2 regions of the Marinobacter sp. GH_1 genome follow, and region 1 is predicted to be linked to the other one. Evidence: predicted binding sites of a transcription regulator. Region 1 holds the regulator's gene; the other holds the start of a gene.

Region 1 (9,109 bases):
GCGGTCACGGCGCCGTGCGTGAAACCTGTGACCTGATACTCTGGGCGCAGAACCGGCTGGAAACAACTTTGGCCCCCTATCTGGGCGAGCCGTCATGATTCCGGAGGTGCTGTCAAACATCGCCCGCAAACCCTTGGCGAGAACCCTGGCACTGGCGGTCACGGCTCTCGCCACTGTCTTCCTGATGTGGCAGAACGAGGAAGGTGACAGTGTGCGGGGCGATGCCGCAGAACTCAGGGGCCCGTCGGAACCCGACAGTTTTATCATCGAGGGCCGCTACACAACCTGGGACGAACACGGCAACCTTAAGATGTCGATATCCAGCCCCCGAATTGAGCAGTTTGAAGACACCAACTACGCCACCATGAATGCTCCAAGGGCCAGGATTTTCAGCGAACAGGCTACCCCACCATGGATAATCGAAGCGGATGAAGGTAGCCTCCGCCAAGACGATGATCAGGTGACCTTGACGGGCAACGTCGTCGTACTCCGGCAAACCGGCGACTCTGAAGCCACCCTGAAAACCGACTCACTGACCCTGGATAACCGCCAGGGCACGGTATACACCGATCAACCGGTCACCATTACCGAACCGTTCGGCGTTACCCAGGCCAATGGCATGAAAGCCTGGATAAACGAACGCATACTGGAACTCAACTCCCGGGTGGAAGGGCAATATGAAACCATCAGGTAAGCGCACATACCGACTGCCGGTCATACTGGCCGCACTGATGCTGGCCAGCCCGGCAACCGCGTTTGATCTGGATTCCGACACCCCCATCAAGGTCAGCGCTGATTCCGCCCGCCTGGACGATACCGAAGGGACCGCCATCTACACCGGCGACGTTGAACTGGTTCAGGGGGCCACCCAGCTGAACGCAGAACGGGTGGTACTGTATCGAAGCCCCGAAGGTCTCAGCCGGATTGAGGCAAGCGGCGAACCCGCCCGATATCGCCAGCCGGCACGGGAAGGTGAAGCCATGACAGACGCCCGGGCGCGGACCATCACCTGGTCAGCGGCGGAAAACCGGCTGACGTTCGAGCGCCAGGCAGTGATTGAACAGGGCAACAATGTGTTCCGGGGCGACGTCATCCAATACGACACCGTGCGCAGGGTGGTCACTGCAGAAGGCGGCACGCCTTCGGAAGAGAGCTCTGGCCGGGTGGAAATGGTGATTCAGCCTCGCGGCTCCAGCAACCCCTCAGACGAATAGGTTACTGATGGCAGTTCTCAGGGCCAGCAACCTGGCAAAAAGCTACAAACAGAAAAAAGTGGTTCTCGATGTGTCTCTGGAAATCCGGTCCGGAGAAATCGTAGGCCTGCTCGGCCCCAACGGCGCCGGGAAAACTACCTGTTTTTACATGATTGTCGGGCTTGTACCCTCCGACCGCGGCCGAATCACCATTGACAGCCAGGACATCACACCCCTGCCCATGCATGGCCGAGCACGCAAAGGGATCGGCTACCTGCCCCAGGAAGCCTCGGTATTCCGTAAACTGACCGTGCGCGACAACATCATGGCCATACTGGAAACCCGAAAAGGCATGAAACGGCCTGAGCGGGAAGCCAAACTTGAGGAACTGCTCGAGGAATTTCACATCACCCATATCCGGGACAGCTTGGGTATGGCGCTGTCCGGTGGTGAACGGCGGCGCGTCGAAATCGCCAGAGCGCTGGCCATGGAACCTGCGTTTATTCTGCTGGATGAGCCCTTCGCCGGGGTAGACCCCATCTCGGTCAGCGACATCAAACACATCATCCGGCATTTGCGGGACAAGGGCATTGGCGTACTGATCACAGATCACAACGTGCGGGAAACCCTCGATATTTGTGAAAACGCCTACATTGTCTCCGGCGGACACATCATCGCCTCCGGCAATGCTGAAGCCATCCTGGCCAATCAGCAGGTCAAGGAAGTCTACCTGGGTGATGAGTTCCACCTGTAAGCGGAAGAAAACCCCTCGACGACCGAGGTCTGATTGTTTTGATGATCTGTAGCAAGTAAACTCGGCAAAGAACTTGCTTATACTGACAACAGTGAGCGGCAAGTAACCAGCGTATAACAATTTTTTTGCCTGACAGCAGGCAACGTCACTACCGGGACACCCTTGATTTATGGATCTTGAGCCATGGTTATGAAAGCCTCATTACAGCTTAAGATGGGCCAGAGTCTGACCATGACGCCCCAGCTGCAACAGGCCATTCGCCTGCTTCAGCTTTCCACCCTCGACCTCCAGCAGGAAATCCAGCAGGCACTGGAATCCAACCCCATGCTGGAAACCTCCGAGGATGACGATCAGTCTGACACCCCCGATACGGATGCCGACACCCGGGACGAACATAAAGACCGGGATTCCGACCACGATGAACCGGCCACCGAGGCTGCCTCTGACTGGGATGAAAACGAAAATGGCCCGGACTGGGCTTCTGAAAACGACATTCCGGATAACATCCCCGACGACCTGCCCGTAGACACCGCCTGGGACGATATCTACCAGTCTGCACCGGCGCCAGCCAGCAAAGGGGACGACGAGAACGAGTCGGATTTCGAAACCCGCAATTCACCGGCCGAGACCCTCCAGGACCACCTGGAATGGCAGCTCAACCTGACCCCCATGAGCGAGCGTGACCAGGCAATCGCCCACGCCCTGATGGACGCTGTAGACGAGCGCGGTTACCTGACCTCACCAATTGAGGAAATCCATTCCGGCCTGCAGGACGAAACCGAAGAAGACCCCCTTGAACTGGACGAGGTAGAAGCGGTCCTGCACCGGCTACAACACTTCGACCCGCCGGGCGTGTTCGCCCGGGACCTGCAGGAATGCCTGCTGATTCAGCTCAACCAGTTGCCGCCAGATACCCCCTGGCTTCGACAGGCACGCCTGGTGGTTACCCAGTTCCTGCACCTGCTGGGCAACCGGGATTACGCGCAACTGCTGCGCCGCAGCAGACTCAAAGAAGATCAGTTGCGCGAGGTTCTGGCCCTGATTACCAGCCTCAACCCTCGCCCGGGTGACGTGGTGGACCGAGCGGAGCCGGATTACGTGATACCAGACGTCATCGTCCGAAAACACGAGGGCCGGTGGCGTGTTGAGCTCAACCCGGAGATCGCCCCGAGAATTCGGGTCAACGCCAGCTATGCATCGCTGATCCGTCGCGCCGATAGCAGTGCTGATAACACCTACCTGCGGGATCAACTGCAGGAGGCCAAGTGGTTCATTAAAAGCCTGCAAAGCCGCAATGAAACGCTACTGAAAGTCGCCACCCGGATTGTTGAGCACCAACAGGGTTTCCTGGACCAGGGGGAGGAAGCGATGAAGCCGCTGATCCTCTCGGATATCGCCCAGGCCGTGGAAATGCACGAATCCACCATTTCACGGGTCACCACGCAAAAGTATATGCACACACCCCGCGGCATTTTCGAGCTGAAGTACTTTTTCTCCAGCCACGTCAGTACCGCTGAGGGCGGAGAATGTTCCTCCACTGCTATTCGTGCGATGATCAAGAAACTGATTTCAGAAGAAACTCCGAAAAAGCCGTTGAGCGATAGCAAGATTGCAGCCATGCTTGGAGATCAGGGCATCAATGTGGCCCGGCGCACCGTTGCCAAATACCGGGAGGCCATGCACATCCCTCCTTCAAACGAGCGCAAACGACTGGTTTAATGTTTTTGCCGGTGCACGAAGCACCGGACACGCAGCCCGGTGGCAACACCGGCATGATGACAACAGGAGACGCCTATGCAACTCAACATTTCAGGCCATCACGTAGAACTGACCCCTGCATTGAAGGATTACGTCAACACCAAGTTCGAGAAGCTGGAGCGTCACTTTGACCACATCAGTAACTGTCAGGTGACGCTGGAAGTTGAGAAGGTACGTCAGATGGCTGAAGCCACCCTGCATGTCATCGGTGGCGATATCCATGCAAAGGCAGAGAGTGAGGATATGTACGCCGCGATTGATTCGCTGGTGGACAAGCTGGACCGCCAGATCCTCAAGCACAAAGAAAAGAATGTAGACCGGATGCACGGCAACGGCTGAGCGCGCTCATAGCGCCACCGTACCGGGTGTTTCAATGATACGAGCTGCGGCGGGGCATACCGGCCGCAGCCTTTTTTTTACGGAATCACAGTCGATCCATGAGCGATACATCCCTGACCATCGACAACATTCTGGCTCCCGAACTGACGCTGTGCAGGGTGCCAGCCTCCAGTAAAAAGCGGGTACTGGAAACCATCGCAGAGCATATTCATCATCAGGATGAAATCCTCAGCGACACCGAGATTTTCAGCAATCTGGTTTCTCGCGAGCGGCTTGGCAGCACCGGTATCGGCCAGGGTATTGCCATACCCCATTGCCGGCTGGAGGGGCTGGACCGTGTGATCGGCGTGCTGATGACACTGGAAGAGAGCATCGACTTCGATGCTATCGACAATCAGCCGGTCGACCTGGTGTTTGCCTTGATCGTGCCCAAAGAAGCCACCAGTGAACATCTGGAGTTGCTAAGCCAGTTGGCCGAGAAATTCAACGACAACGGGTTCTGTGAACAGCTTCGCCAGTGCCAGGATGCAGCATCCCTTTACCAGCGCATGACCGCGGCATCCTGATAAGCAGTAGCACCAACAGAAGCAGGCAGGAGCGTCCATCATGAAACTGATCATCGTCAGTGGCCGATCCGGGTCCGGTAAGAGTACCGCGTTGCATGTGCTCGAAGATCTGGGTTTTTATTGCATTGACAACCTTCCCATCGGACTGCTGTTCCCGCTGACCCGGGAAGCGGCACAACAGGAAGCGCCGGGGCGGCTCCGGAAAATGGCCGTCAGCATCGACGCCCGCAACCTGTCTGCCGAACTGGCCAACTTCGAACAGATCTATCGCCAGCTTCGCGATGCGGGAGTCGTTGTCGAGATTATCTTTCTGGATGCCGATGAACAGTCCCTGCTGCAGCGGTTCCACGCCACACGCCGAAAGCACCCGCTGAGCGATGACCGTACCTCCCTCCGAGAAGCCATCACCAACGAAAAGGCACTGTTGGAACCGCTGTCAAAACTGGCAGACCTTTACATCAACACCACCGGCATGTCGATGTATGAACTGCGCGACATGGTCAAACAGCGAGTGGTCGGTCGCAAGGATCAGGAGCTTGCACTGCTGTTCCAGTCATTCGGTTTCAAGCATGGCGTACCGGTCGATTCCGATTACGTTTTCGATGTGCGCTGCCTGCCCAATCCATACTGGGATACCAGCCTGCGCAAATACGTCGGTACCGATCAGCCGGTTATCGAGTTTCTCGAGCGGGAACCTCTCACCGGGCAAATGGTGGACGACCTGATCCGCTTCCTGGATACCTGGCTACCCTCGTTCGCCGACAGCAACCGCAGCTACATGACCATTTCTATTGGCTGTACCGGTGGCCAGCACCGTTCCGTCTATGTCTGCGAGCAACTGGGCCAGCACTTCCGCACCCGATACAACAACGTGCAGGTTCGTCATACTGAACTTCCCCACCTCCAGGCCCGAGGGGAGATCTGATCCAACATGATCTGCCGCCCCGTCACCATCATCAATAAACTGGGCTTGCATGCCCGCGCCACCGCCAAGCTTGTGGCCACCGCCTCCGGCTTTGACAGCCAGGTACGAATCCGCGGCAAGGGCCGGGACGTGGATGCCAAGAACATCATGCAGGTGATGATGCTGGCTGCCAGCCAGGGTACTGATATTGAACTGGTCGCCGACGGCCCTGATGAGCAGGAAGCCATCGAGGCACTCGTAGAACTGATCGGTGATTATTTCGGCGAGGGGGGTTGAGCACACCCTGGTTCGTCATTCACCTACAATCCTTTCTCACCTGACGGCGCTAACTCCGCTATAATGCGACAGTTTTCTGATTGCAGGTGGTTCCATGACCGATATTCTGGAAAAAAGTCAGGCCCGCCAGCGCCTTCGCTCCCTCAGTGAGGCCCTGGACAGTGGTGCGCTCAAACAGGTTGCCCGCATCCTCAATGGCGGCCTGAGCCCCAGCGATATCGCACACCTGCTGGAATCTTCCCCTCCCCGCCAACGCGCCCTGCTGTGGAACCTGGTCGATAAACAACTGGAAGGGGAAGTACTCCAATATCTCGGTGACGACATCCGGGCCTACTTCCTGAGCCAGCTGAACGCCCAGGAACTTGCAGATATCATTGAGGATTTTGAATCCGACGACCTGGCCGACCTGCTCCAGCAGCTGCCAGACACGGTGATCCAGGAGGTCCTGGACACCATGGACGAGCAAGACCGGCAGCGGGTAGAGGAAGTACTCTCCTACCCCGAGGACACTGCCGGCGGCCTGATGAATACGGACACCATTACGGTGCGCCCGGATATCAGTATTGACGTGGTACTGCGGTACCTGCGCCGCCACCGCAACCTTCCCCCCATGACCGACAGCCTGATTGTAGTCAGCCGGCGGGACGAATTCATTGGCATGCTGCCCATCACCCGAATGCTGGTGTCCAACCCCGCATCCACGGTTCGTGAGGTGATGGACACTGACATCGAGCCGATTCCGGTGACACTGTCCGACACCAAGGTCGCCACCCTCTTCGAGCGCTACGACCTGATTTCTGCTCCGGTGGTGGGTGACGACAACAAGCTCCTGGGCCGGATCACCATCGATGACGTGGTCGACGTTATCCGGGAAGATGCGGATCACTCGCTGATGAGTATGGCCGGTCTGGACGAAGACGAAGACACGTTCGCACCAGTGCTCAAAACCACGCGGCGGCGGGCGGTGTGGCTTGGCATTAATCTGATTACCGCGTTCACCGCCTCCGCCGTTATCGGACTGTTTGAAGAAACCATCGCGAAAGTGGTAGCACTGGCAGTTCTGATGCCCATCGTAGCCAGTATGGGCGGCATCGCCGGTAGCCAGACTCTCACTCTGGTCATCCGCGGCATGGCGGTCGGGCAGATCAGCGGGGCAAATGTCGGTTGGCTATTGAATCGCGAGTTCCTGTCCAGCGTTCTCAATGGCTTGCTATGGGCGCTTGTTGTCGCTGTCGCTGCCATATTGTGGTTCCAGGACTGGCTGATCGGGGCAATTATCGCTGCAGCATTGATCATCAACCTGGTAGCCGCTGCCTTGGTGGGCACCGTGTTACCGCTGTTCCTGAAGTCCCGAAACATAGACCCTGCCTTGGCTGGCAGCGTCATCCTGACAACCGTTACCGACGTTGTCGGTTTCATGGCCTTTCTGGGACTGGCCACGATTTTCTACGCTTGAGGAGCCAACCATGAGTCAATCCGACAACCACCCGCACCACGAGGAGCTCGAGGAAGATTTCGGCCCGAGCAAATCCCAGATCAAGCGGGAAATGCATGCGCTCCAGGACCTGGGTAAACAGATGCTGGATCTCAATGACGAGCAATTGGCGTCACTGGACATCAGCGACACCCTGAAGGCTGCCATCGTGGAATCACGGCGCATTAATCAGCGCGAAGCACGCCGCAGACATTTGCAATACATTGGCAAGATCATCCGCCAGGAGGATGACCCGGAGGCACTGGCTCGTGCCATTGGTGCATTCAATGCCGGCAGTGAGGAGCACACCCGCCGGCATCACCTGGCCGAGCGCTGGCGCGACAGGATGATCTCCGAAGGCGACAAGGTGGTGGGGGAGTTTATCGATTATTGCCCGGCGGCAGACGTGCAGCACCTGCGCAACCTGGTTCGCAATGCCCGCAAGGAAGTGGAGAAACAGAAAAACACCGGCCAGGCCCGTAAACTGTTCCGGGCCCTCCGGGAGTGGATTGATGACGCAGAGCAGTAAAGCAAACGGCTAACCGGAGCTCTACGTTAAAGGCGGCGGTGCTCCCAGACCGGCATTCTGGCCCGAACCTGGTTCAGTTTTTCCATGTCCAGGTCTGCCACAACCAGGCCAGGGCCCTCATCCAGTTCCGTCACCACCCTGCCCCAGGGGTCACAGATCAAACTGTGGCCATAAGTCTTGCGGCGCTCACTGTTTTGCCCCCCTTGGCCGGGGGCGACCACCCAAACCTGGTTCTCGATGGCCCTGGCTCGAATCAGTGGGTGCCAATGGGCGTCTCCAGTTTGCCAGGTAAAGGCGCTGGGCAGGCACACCCACTCGGCACCCTGTTCCCGCAGCGCCCTGAACAGTTCAGGAAACCGCAAGTCGTAGCACACTGCCATCCCCAGCCGGCCGGCGGGAGTGTCCACGGTAACCACCTGGTCACCTGGCTCGAAGGTATCCGACTCCCGGTATTGGCCATGGGAATCCTCGACCATGGCGTCAAACAGGTGAATTTTGTCGTAACGGGCAACTTCCTCGCCCTGATCGTTGTAAACAATGCAGCTTGCACGCACCCTGTCGGGAACATCAGAACCATCGGGTCGTGTTGCCAGAGGCATGGAACCACCTACAATCCATAGCCCCAGCCTCTCGGCCTGTTCTGAAAGAAAGCGCCGGATCACCGATTCACCGCCACTTTCCTGCCGACCACACTCCCGCATCTGAGCGGTGGCCAGAACCGCAAAATTCTCAGGTAATACTGCCACTTTCGCGCCTTGGGCGGCAGCATCACGCAACAGCGCCTCGGCCTCGGCCAGGTTACCGGCCAGGTTGTGACTGCTGACCATCTGAATCGCTGCAACTTGGGTCATGCTCCGACTCCTCTACTCACCCGTATCGAAAACCCGGCGTAGCTCCACTTTGGGCTCGCTCCAGTTACCGGTGACACTGTAAGTGGCGCTGGTCAACTTGCTTAATGGGTCACCCAGAATTTTGTCCAGTACAAAGAGTGCGCCGCCAATGGGGGCGCTCGCTCCCATCAGTATGGCAGCCAGGGGCAGGTTCTGGGTAACCGGAAGCACCAGCACCAACCGCATATCCAGGCTCTCATCGGCCATATTGGTGGATCCACTCATCTTGAAAGCCCCGGAAGGCCCCACCAGTTGCAGTTCTGGGTCGAGGGTAACCAGACCGTTTACGATGACAGCCTTGCCGGAAATGGCGTCAAACGCAATACCCCGCTCATAAAGATCCGAGAAGTCCAGGCGCAGCCGGCGCCAGAGCGTGTCGGTGTTGAGCAGGTTGAAAATTCTGAA
Region 2 (9,109 bases), 600 kb from region 1:
GGGTTGTCCCGCCAACGAACAGGAAATTCCAACCCACGCCCAGCAGCAGTAACGCCCACAAATAATGATGAAAGCTGATACCGCTGGCCGCCAGCAGAATGCACGCCAGGTAGGCCAATAATCCCGCCGCCATCATCAAGGGGATGCCGACAACACGGGTCAGCCAACCAGAAATAAGAGACGGAAGATACATGGCCATAATGTGTAACTGAATAACCCGCTTGGCATCATCCAGATCATGACCGGCCATTTCGGTCATGCTCAAGGGGGTTGCAGTCATGATAAAGCTCATCACCGCATAGCCGATGGCGGCGCCGCTGATAGCCGTCCACACCAGCGGATTTGCCAGTATCTCCCTGAGCGGGCGACCCCCGCCAACCACGGTTTCCCGGACCCGCTCTGCCTTGGCGCGATACCCGAACGCAAGAATGATAAACGCCAGGGCCTGAACAACGGCCAACCCGACCCAACTGTAAAGGAACGGGAAGGATTCAGATTTCCCACTGCCCAGGCTAGCTACTTCAGGCCCCAACCAGGCCGCAACCAGGCCTCCCAGCAGCACTCTTGCAGCTGCCGAGCCGGCCATGTCCGGCGCTACCGACTCCATCGCCGCAAAGCGATACTGGTGCACCACGGCCAGGCCCGAACCGCCCAGAACGGCAGCAAGGCACATCAGGGTAAAGTGCGATTGCCAGGAAGCGTACGCACCCAGCAAACCTGCGAGAATGCCTGCAAGTGCGCCGAAAAGCATCACCTGTTTGCGCCCTATCCGCTCCATCAACCATGTCGCCGGCTTTATGGCCAGAACCGTGCCGACCACCACCAGCCCGACCGGCAAGGTTGCCAACTCTGGCGCAGGCGCCAGCAGTCGTCCCTGAATAGAGCCAATAAATACGATAAAAGGCGCGGTGCACATGGCCAGCGCCTGGGCCGCCACCAGCACCCAGACATTCAACGGCATGGATTATTTCTTCCTGTAGATAATGCCGGGATGGCATTGAACCATTTCGTACAGATCAGGCAGGCCGTTCAGGGATTCAGAGGCACCCAGAATCAGGTAGCCGCCCGGATTCAGCGCCCCGTGCATGCGGGTAAGAATGTCCTTTTTAAGGTCTGCGGAAAAATAGATCAGCACGTTCCGGCACATGATGATATCGAATTTGCCGAGCATATACCGCTCAAGCAAGTTGAGTTCTTTGAACTCCACCATGGCCTTGATCTGCGGTTTGATCTGCCACCCGCCGTTAGGTGAGGGCGTAAAAAACTGCTTCTGCCGCTCCGGGGAAAGCCCGCGACCTATTGCAATCATCTCATATTCACCCCGCCGGGCCACTTCCAGCACGCTTTTGGAAATATCGGTCGCAGTGATCTTTACGTCACGCAGCTTGCCGGGGCGAATGCGCCGGAATTCGTCCACCACCATGCCTACCGAGTAGGGCTCCTGCCCGGTTGAGCAGGCGGCAGACCAGACACGAAGCGGTTGGAGCGAATTGCGCTCGGCGAACTCCGGCAACAGCTTGTCCTGAAGAATACGGAATGGGTGGTTGTCCCGAAACCAGAGGGTCTCGTTGGTGGTCATGGCATCGATAACCAGCTCACGCAGGCCGCTGCGCCCCACCCGCTTCAAGCGATCGAGAAGCTCACCCAGTGAATTCAGGTTGTTCTCCTCAAGAATCCTGCGTAGACGGCTCTTCACCAGGTACTGCTTGTTGTCACCCAACAGAATGCCACAAGCGTCCTGCAGGAATGTCTTGAAGGCTTCGTATTCCTGAGGCGTAATTTCCGCTTTCATTGGATCTCTATCGTGGGTAAGTCCATGAGCCGAGGCATCAATTCTGGTCAATAATTTCCATCACGCGCTCGGCAAGCTCATCCGGGCTGAATTTCGCCATAAAATCATCGGCACCGACCTTCTGAACCATCGCCCGGTTAAAGACGCCACTCAGGGATGTATGGAGCATCACATACATGCCGCTGAGCGCCGGATTCTCTTTGATTCTGGTAACGAGGGTGTAACCGTCCATCTCCGGCATTTCCACATCGGAAATGATCAACGATAAGTGGTCTCGGGCAGTGGAACCATCCCCCGTAATCTCCTTGAGGTAGTTCAACGCCTGTTTGCCGTCATTCTTGGTGACCACTTCCATTCCGATCGCGGTCAGGCAGCGCTCGATCTGGCGCCTCGCCACAGACGAATCATCAACAACCAGTACCGGCAAATGCCCGGGCACACGCTCGGCGCTGCGAGTTTTCAGCTCTTCGGTGACATCTTCCCTGAGAGGAGAAACTTCTGCAAGAATCTTTTCTACATCTATGATTTCTACAAGTTTGTCATCAATTTTGGTGACCGCCGTCAAGTACACATCCTTGCCAGCCCCCTTGGGTGGCGGGAGGATATCTTCCCAGTTCATATTCATGATCCGGTCGACACCAGTCACCAGAAAGCCCTGAGTTTTACGGTTGTACTCGGTAATGATGACAAAGCTTGTTGCCAGCTCTTCCTGTGGAATGCCTGCCATGCCAATGGCCATGCTCAGGTCGATGATGGGGATGGTCTCGCCACGGATATGGGACACGCCCCGAACCACCTGGCGGCTGTTAGGAATCGATGACAATTTCGGGCATTGAAGGACCTCCTTCACCTTAAAAACGTTGATCCCGTATAGCTGCCGCCCCCGCAAACGGAACAACAACAGCTCAAGCCGGTTCTGACCAACCAACTGCGTACGCTGGTTAACGCTGTCCAACACCCCTGCCATAACTTTCTACTCCCGGCATGCCAACGATCGGCACAGAATTTGCTCAGTTATTATTAAACAACTTGCTTACGCGAACCCGGACCAAAACATTGACGCCGGGTGTCCAATCAGGGTTAACGGCCCCAGCGCCATTTTCCTTAACGGAACTCGCGTAAATATGCCTAACTGACAGCATAGGACAAAGCAGTGCAGATGCGAACCATCTTTTTAGCGACCTTTTGCCTATCGACCCTGGGCCTGAACGCCGCGGCTGCGGCCACCACTGCAAGCGAGATACGCGATGCCGCCGGTCAATTTATCGAAACCTGGGCCGACGAGCAGCGCCAGCAACAGTACGAGGTGAACTTCACCGTCGGCAGCATCGACAGCCGGCTTAGCCTGGCTGCTTGCGAACAGGCACTCGAAACCGCGTTTACCAACGATCCCCTACGTACCACATCGCCATCGGTGATGGTGTCCTGTGCCGGGGAGCGGCCATGGCGGATGTTCGTCACAGCCAGTGTCGAAGTACACGGCCCTGCCCTTGTGGCGGCTCGGCCTCTGGCCCGCGGTGAGCGCATCAGCGGTGAACTTTTGCAGGAAAAACAGGTGCAGATCAACGCCAGCCGCCGGGGCATTCTCACAGATATTGAACAGGTATCCGGCATGCTGGTGAGGCGACCAGTTAATGCAGGGTCGGTGCTGACGCCAGATCTGCTCGAAGCTCCCAATGCCGTTGAGCGGGGCGATCATGTTATCATCACTGCCAAATCCGCGGTGTTCTCGGTCAGTTCCCGAGGCAAGGCGCTGGCCAGTGCCAGTGTCGGCGAGCAAGTGATGGTTGAGAATCTGCAATCAGCACGCACGGTTCGGGCAACGGTCACGGCTCCTGGCCGGGTGGAAATTGCCATGTAACGGAAAATCCGTGCCCAGCGGCAAATTTTTTCCGTTTTTTTCTAAAGGTCGGCTAAACGCTGCCGATAAGCAGATATAAACTCGATTCCGCCGCCTCTGAAGGTGGCCACAGGCAAGCAGGTATCCTTATGTCAGTTGACTTAAATGGAATTGGCCCCGGCCAGGTCAACACCACCAGAACCACGGCCGACAAAGCAACAGGCAGCCAGAGTACGCCCTCCACGGCTGGAGAGCAGGCAAAGGCTCAAAGCACGGCTGCCCGCGGCGACAACGTCAGTCTCAGCAATCAGGCCAAAAACCTGAAGCAGCTGGAACAGAAACTGGGCGATTACCCGGAAATGGACGACGACCGCATTGCGCAGATTCGCGCAGCACTGGAAGATGGCACCTACAAAATTGATGCAGAGAAACTGGCCCAGAAAATGCTTGAGATGGATAAAAGCATTTTCGGGTGAGTAAAACATGGCTGCAATCATTGAATTGAAGACCCTTCTCTCAGAAGACATCCGCCAGCTTGAAACCCTGGCGGATCTTCTCAACCAGGAAAAACAACTCCTGGCGTCCTCCGACATCGCTCCGCTCCAGGAAATCACCACTCAGAAAAACAACATCCTGACGGATATCCGTGAGCGTGCGAAACAAAAGATCCGCCTGCTGGTGAACATGGGGTACCGACCGGATGCCGGCGAGCCCTCGAGGTTTATCCGTGCCGGTGGTATGGAAGACCTTTACCAACTCTGGAAAACCGCCGATGGGCGCCTTCGTGCCTGCCAGGAACTGAACCAGAACAACGGTCGTGTTGTCGGACACCTTCAAAAACGCCTGACGAGGCTCACGGACATCTTCCGTGGCGCCTCTGCCCAACAGAAGCTTTATGGCGCCAAGGGCGAACAAACCAGTGTATCCAGCGGCAACATTCTGGCCAGCGCCTGACCGACCCGGCAAACAAAAACGCCCGGATGAGCTATCCGGGCGTTTTTCGTTAGATTCACCTTACCCGTTCATTAACGGGTGTAGATCGTCATCTGGGAATCCGGATGAAACCGTATGTTGTGAATGCTGACGTTCCCCATGGATGGACTCTGATTGCCACTCACGCGGATATTGTCCATCCGGATCTCCTCAATCCGTTCGGGAAACGCCAGCCTCAAGGCGCCATCCTCTCGAATGGAATAGCGGGGCTCACCCTCCCTGTAGTGAACACCAGAGATGGTCAGGTCGGAATCGAGGAAACTGAGCACTGGCACAAAAATGTTGGCGGCCAGCTTGATTCCCTCTACTGAATCGAGTCCGGCGAGTTCCGGGTCATCAACCGCGCCGCCAGCATTTCCCGGCATTGCGGCAACCGTTTCAATACGCTCCAGCAAACCCACACTGCTTTGAGCCGTTACGCCGGCCATATCGCTGTCAGACAGAGGCGCAAAGCCCCCCTTTTCATATAACTGACCGGCCTGCGCAGGCATGGATGCCGCGCTGGTATTGCCGGCCGCCAGCGACACCAACGGCTGAAACGGCAACGTCACCATGGTAACCAGCGCTGCCGCATTACGATAACGGGCCTGGTGTTTGAGAACGCGATGCAGTTCCTTGTCAGTCACCCAGCCAGCGGCGATCAACACTTCGCCCAGGCGCTGCCCGGTTTCCCGCTGCAACAACAACGCCTCGTCCAGCTGACCTTCCGACAAATAGCCACGATTGATCAACAACCGGCCAAGCCGGGACTTTTCTTCAAACCCCTTACGGATTCTCACTAGGCTCCTCCCGCATTCAGAGTGATCACCGTACAACCAGGCCCGGTATTGATAATGATTAAAGCGTAGCCCAATCCCCTGGCCTACGCTGTTCTGATTTGCACTTATTCAGGTAAGGATCTGTTAAGATCTTCGCTAATTTTGTTCTATCCGGATTGTCTCAGGATTCCTGATAACAACTGAAACTGTGAGAGCCTCTGAAATGACAAATACCGTAAAACCCGTATTAACTGTGATGTCCGTCCTGTTTGCCGCCATCGCTGCCCTGATGCTGGCCACTCCTATTCAGGCCGAAGAACTGCCGAAGGTTCGCTTTGTTACCTCTGAAGGGGCCTTTGAGCTTGAGTTGCGCCCTGACGTAGCCCCCAAAACCGTGGAGAATTTCCTCTCCTATGTCGAAGACGGATTCTACGACGGTACGATCTTTCACCGGGTGATTCCCGGCTTTATGATTCAGGGCGGCGGATTAACCGAAACCATGGCCCGCAAACAGACCAAAAACCCCATCGTTAACGAAGCCTCAGCAACCCTGCCTAATCTTCGGGGCACCGTGGCCATGGCCCGAACCAGCTCCCCAAACTCAGCAACCTCTCAGTTCTTTGTTAACGTCGCCAAAAACGATTTCCTGAATGCTGGTGTGCGGGGTGCGGGCTACGCGGTCTTTGGCAAAGTCACCGAGGGCATGGGCGTGATCGACAAGATTGCCGGCGTACAAACCGGACATCGCCAGGGCATGGCGGATGTTCCGGTTCAGGCCGTCGTGATCGAGAAAGTGACTCTGGTTAATATTGAAGACTGAGCCCTATGCACTCCCCCTGCCTGCCACCGGCCATGGAGCCGGCAGATCTTATCTGGCGCGACGGCGTACCCGAATCCACCCGGTTTGGAGACGTATATTTCAGCAGGGACAACGGCCTGGCAGAAACCCGGTATGTTTTTATCGGGCATAACCAGTTGCCGGAGCGGTTCCAGCAGGTGCCAGACACCGGCCACTTTGTGATCGCTGAAACCGGTTTTGGCACGGGCCTGAATTTTCTCGCCGCCTGGGCGGAATGGTTAAAGCAGCGCCCGGCCGATGACAACGCCATACTGCACTTTGTGTCGGTAGAACGATTTCCCCTGCGCCGTCAAGACCTCGAAAAGGCGCTGTCGTACTGGCCCGAGCTAAGCCCCCTGGCAACGGAGCTTATCGAACATTACCCTCCACTGATCAAGGGCACTCACCGGCTGGTGCTGGCCGGAGGTCGGGTTCGGCTGACCCTGTATTTTGGCGATGTCCTGGATGCCTGGAAGGATCTCACTTTTTTCGCCGATGCCTGGTTCCTTGACGGCTTCGCCCCGTCGTTAAACCCGGACATGTGGCTGGACGATGCCATTGGTCTGATCACCAGCCATAGCAAGCCCGGAACGACCCTGGCCACGTTTACCGCCGTTGGCCGTGTGCGACGCAGCCTTGCAGAGGCCGACTTCGAGATCGCAAAAGTCCCCGGCTTTGGCCGCAAGCGGGAAATGCTTGCAGGTATATACGCGCCAGGGAATACCACTAATCAAGAGGCGAGAACTGGCACGGTTGCTGTTATCGGTGCAGGAATTGCCGGCACCCTGCTCGCCCGCAATCTGGCGGAACGGGGTGTTCAGGTGCTGCTGCTGGACAAGGCGCCCCACGCCGGTTCTGCGGCATCTGGCAATCCCCAGGGCGCGCTCTATGTAAAACTTGGTGTGGAGTACAACGCACAGACTGAGCTTGCCGCAACTGCCCTCAGTTTCAGCCAACGTTTCTATCGGCCCTGGCAAAACCGCTTCTGGCACCCAACGGGGCTGCTGCAATTGGCGACCGATGATCAGGAAGCTGACCGCCAACGGCGGTTCTGCGAGCGCAATGAATACCCGGATAATCTGCTGGAACCCGTGAACGCAATCAGGGCGAGCGAACTGGCAGGGATTCCCGTCGATACTGGCGGTCTCTGGTTTCCCGGTTCTGGCTGGCTTGAGCCTGCAAAGGCCTGTCAGCAGCTGGCTGAGCACCCGCTGATCGAAACACGATTCAGTTACCAGGTCGTCAACCTTCTGCCATGTAACAATCAATGGTGTATCCGCAATCACTCTGGCGAAGACTGCCGCGCAGACGCGGTGATCATTGCCGGAGGCCACGAAAGCCCCGCCTTGGTGCCCGTAGCCGGGCAGCTCCGTTTGAAAGCGATCCGCGGTCAGGTTACTGAACTACCGGAGGCAGACTTCAACCTACCCCAAACGGTGATCTGCGGGACAAAGTATCTCAACCCTGTTCAAGGCGGCAGTGCAGTCACCGGGGCGACATTTGACCTTAAGGACGAGACCCCCTACCCAACCCCCGCAGGCCACCAGGAAAACCTTGACGAGCTAAAACGGATTCTGCCGTCTGTAACCAAAGAATCGGTGCCAGATCCCGATCAGCTGCAAGGGCGAGTGGCCTTTCGCTGTACCACGCACGATTACCAGCCTGTGGCCGGCCACATGCGGGACACCGAAGGGAACCACCTTAACGACCTGTATCTGCTGACCGGCCTGGGCAGCAAAGGGTTGGTCTGGGCACCCTTGCTGGCAGAATATCTGGCAGATGTTATCAGCGGCCAGCCCCACTGCTTGCCTGCGCCGCTCTCAAAGCGACTGGAAACGGGGCGGCTATACCGAACCTGACACTTACCCAGGCGTAATGAAGCCGGCCTACAGTTTTGTGACATTCAGCCGTTACCATTAGAGGAGCTGCTCTGCATTGGGATGTTGCAGCAGTCACATGGGAGAGTTAGTGGAATGTCTATTCACGTAAGTGAGCCGGGGCGACCAATCGGCACCCGATTGCCGGAAGCCTTGCGAAGCCGTCGCGTTGGCGACGTCACCGAGCTGACGGAATCCGGCGCGATTTCACCGGGCCACAGCGAGGCAACCGACGCGGAGTTTCAGCAGGCCGCTAACAGCGGCCGCCACCGTGCACTCCAGGAGTATGGCGCCGCAGCCGCCGGAGAACGGCGCGAGGAGCGTGTGTACCTGCCTGTTTCCGCCATTTGCTCACCGGCGCTGTACTCTGTACCCGCTACGGCTTCCATGGGTGAGGCCATGTCCAGCATGGAAGACAACAATGTGCACCATCTGGTCATCCTGGCCGACCACAACGTTGCAGGCCTGATTGACCTGCGCTGGCTACTCGCCTGGCTCCACGAAAACCCGTCACAAGCAGTAAGTCAGAGCCTGTCTCAGGTTGAACTGCCAGCTTTCCTGACCGCCTCTCCGGAAACCGACGCACATCAACTCGCACGGCTTATGCTTGCACACCAATTGAACGCGGCACTGATCGTTGACGCAAAAGGCCAGCCATCAGGCATTGTGACCAGTACCGACTACCTGAAGCTGTATGCCAGCGCCAGCCGGCAGGAGGGGACCGTCTAAGGCCTCGCCCCCCTTTAAAGACATTAAGGGTTCTCGGAGGTCAGTGCATCGCCCTCCGGGCCGAACAGTCTAATTGCCAGCTCACCACCCAGGTCTACCAACGCAGTAATTTCATCATCCCGATAGTTTTTCAGCCTTAACACATTCAACCCCTCAACATCAGGCTGAATGCGCCAGCTCCGATAAGCCGCTTCGTCATCACCACGATTCAGCCTTGCCAGGATTGCATGGCGGGTGGAGGGATTTCCAGCGCCTTCAGCGAAGACCCCATCGGTGGAACCG

Evidence for each region. The regulator sigma-54, encoded in region 1, starts transcription at its own class of promoters, with help from an activator protein. The targets are predictions, from matches to a motif close to ANTGGCATNNANNTTGCTNT.
Region 2: the regulator sigma-54 is predicted to act here: its motif matches at 2,786-2,805, upstream of flgA (flagellar basal body P-ring formation chaperone FlgA).

Annotation. Positions count from the first base shown of each region.
Region 1 covers NZ_CP184460.1:2,929,296-2,938,404, forward strand. Annotated here, with positions in the region: gene ACNSOI_RS13305 (KdsC family phosphatase) at 1-98, shown strand, start outside; gene lptC (LPS export ABC transporter periplasmic protein LptC) at 95-694, shown strand; gene lptA (lipopolysaccharide transport periplasmic protein LptA) at 678-1,214, shown strand; gene lptB (LPS export ABC transporter ATP-binding protein) at 1,222-1,947, shown strand; gene ACNSOI_RS13325 (RNA polymerase factor sigma-54) at 2,137-3,666, shown strand; gene hpf (ribosome hibernation promoting factor) at 3,742-4,044, shown strand; gene ptsN (PTS IIA-like nitrogen regulatory protein PtsN) at 4,143-4,610, shown strand; gene rapZ (RNase adapter RapZ) at 4,651-5,535, shown strand; gene ACNSOI_RS13345 (HPr family phosphocarrier protein) at 5,542-5,811, shown strand; gene mgtE (magnesium transporter) at 5,906-7,267, shown strand; gene yjgA (ribosome biogenesis factor YjgA) at 7,278-7,814, shown strand; gene ACNSOI_RS13360 (carbon-nitrogen hydrolase family protein) at 7,841-8,665, opposite strand; gene ACNSOI_RS13365 (YhdP family protein) at 8,678-9,109, opposite strand, start outside.
Region 2 covers NZ_CP184460.1:2,326,841-2,335,949, forward strand. Annotated here, with positions in the region: gene ACNSOI_RS10600 (MFS transporter) at 1-961, opposite strand, end outside; gene ACNSOI_RS10605 (CheR family methyltransferase) at 965-1,792, opposite strand; gene ACNSOI_RS10610 (chemotaxis protein CheV) at 1,830-2,759, opposite strand; gene flgA (flagellar basal body P-ring formation chaperone FlgA) at 2,952-3,653, shown strand; gene flgM (flagellar biosynthesis anti-sigma factor FlgM) at 3,782-4,108, shown strand; gene ACNSOI_RS10625 (flagella synthesis protein FlgN) at 4,116-4,586, shown strand; gene ACNSOI_RS10630 (hypothetical protein) at 4,658-5,404, opposite strand; gene ACNSOI_RS10635 (peptidylprolyl isomerase) at 5,607-6,203, shown strand; gene mnmC (bifunctional tRNA (5-methylaminomethyl-2-thiouridine)(34)-methyltransferase MnmD/FAD-dependent 5-carboxymethylaminomethyl-2-thiouridine(34) oxidoreductase MnmC) at 6,209-8,080, shown strand; gene ACNSOI_RS10645 (CBS domain-containing protein) at 8,195-8,827, shown strand; gene ACNSOI_RS10650 (hypothetical protein) at 8,851-9,109, opposite strand, start outside.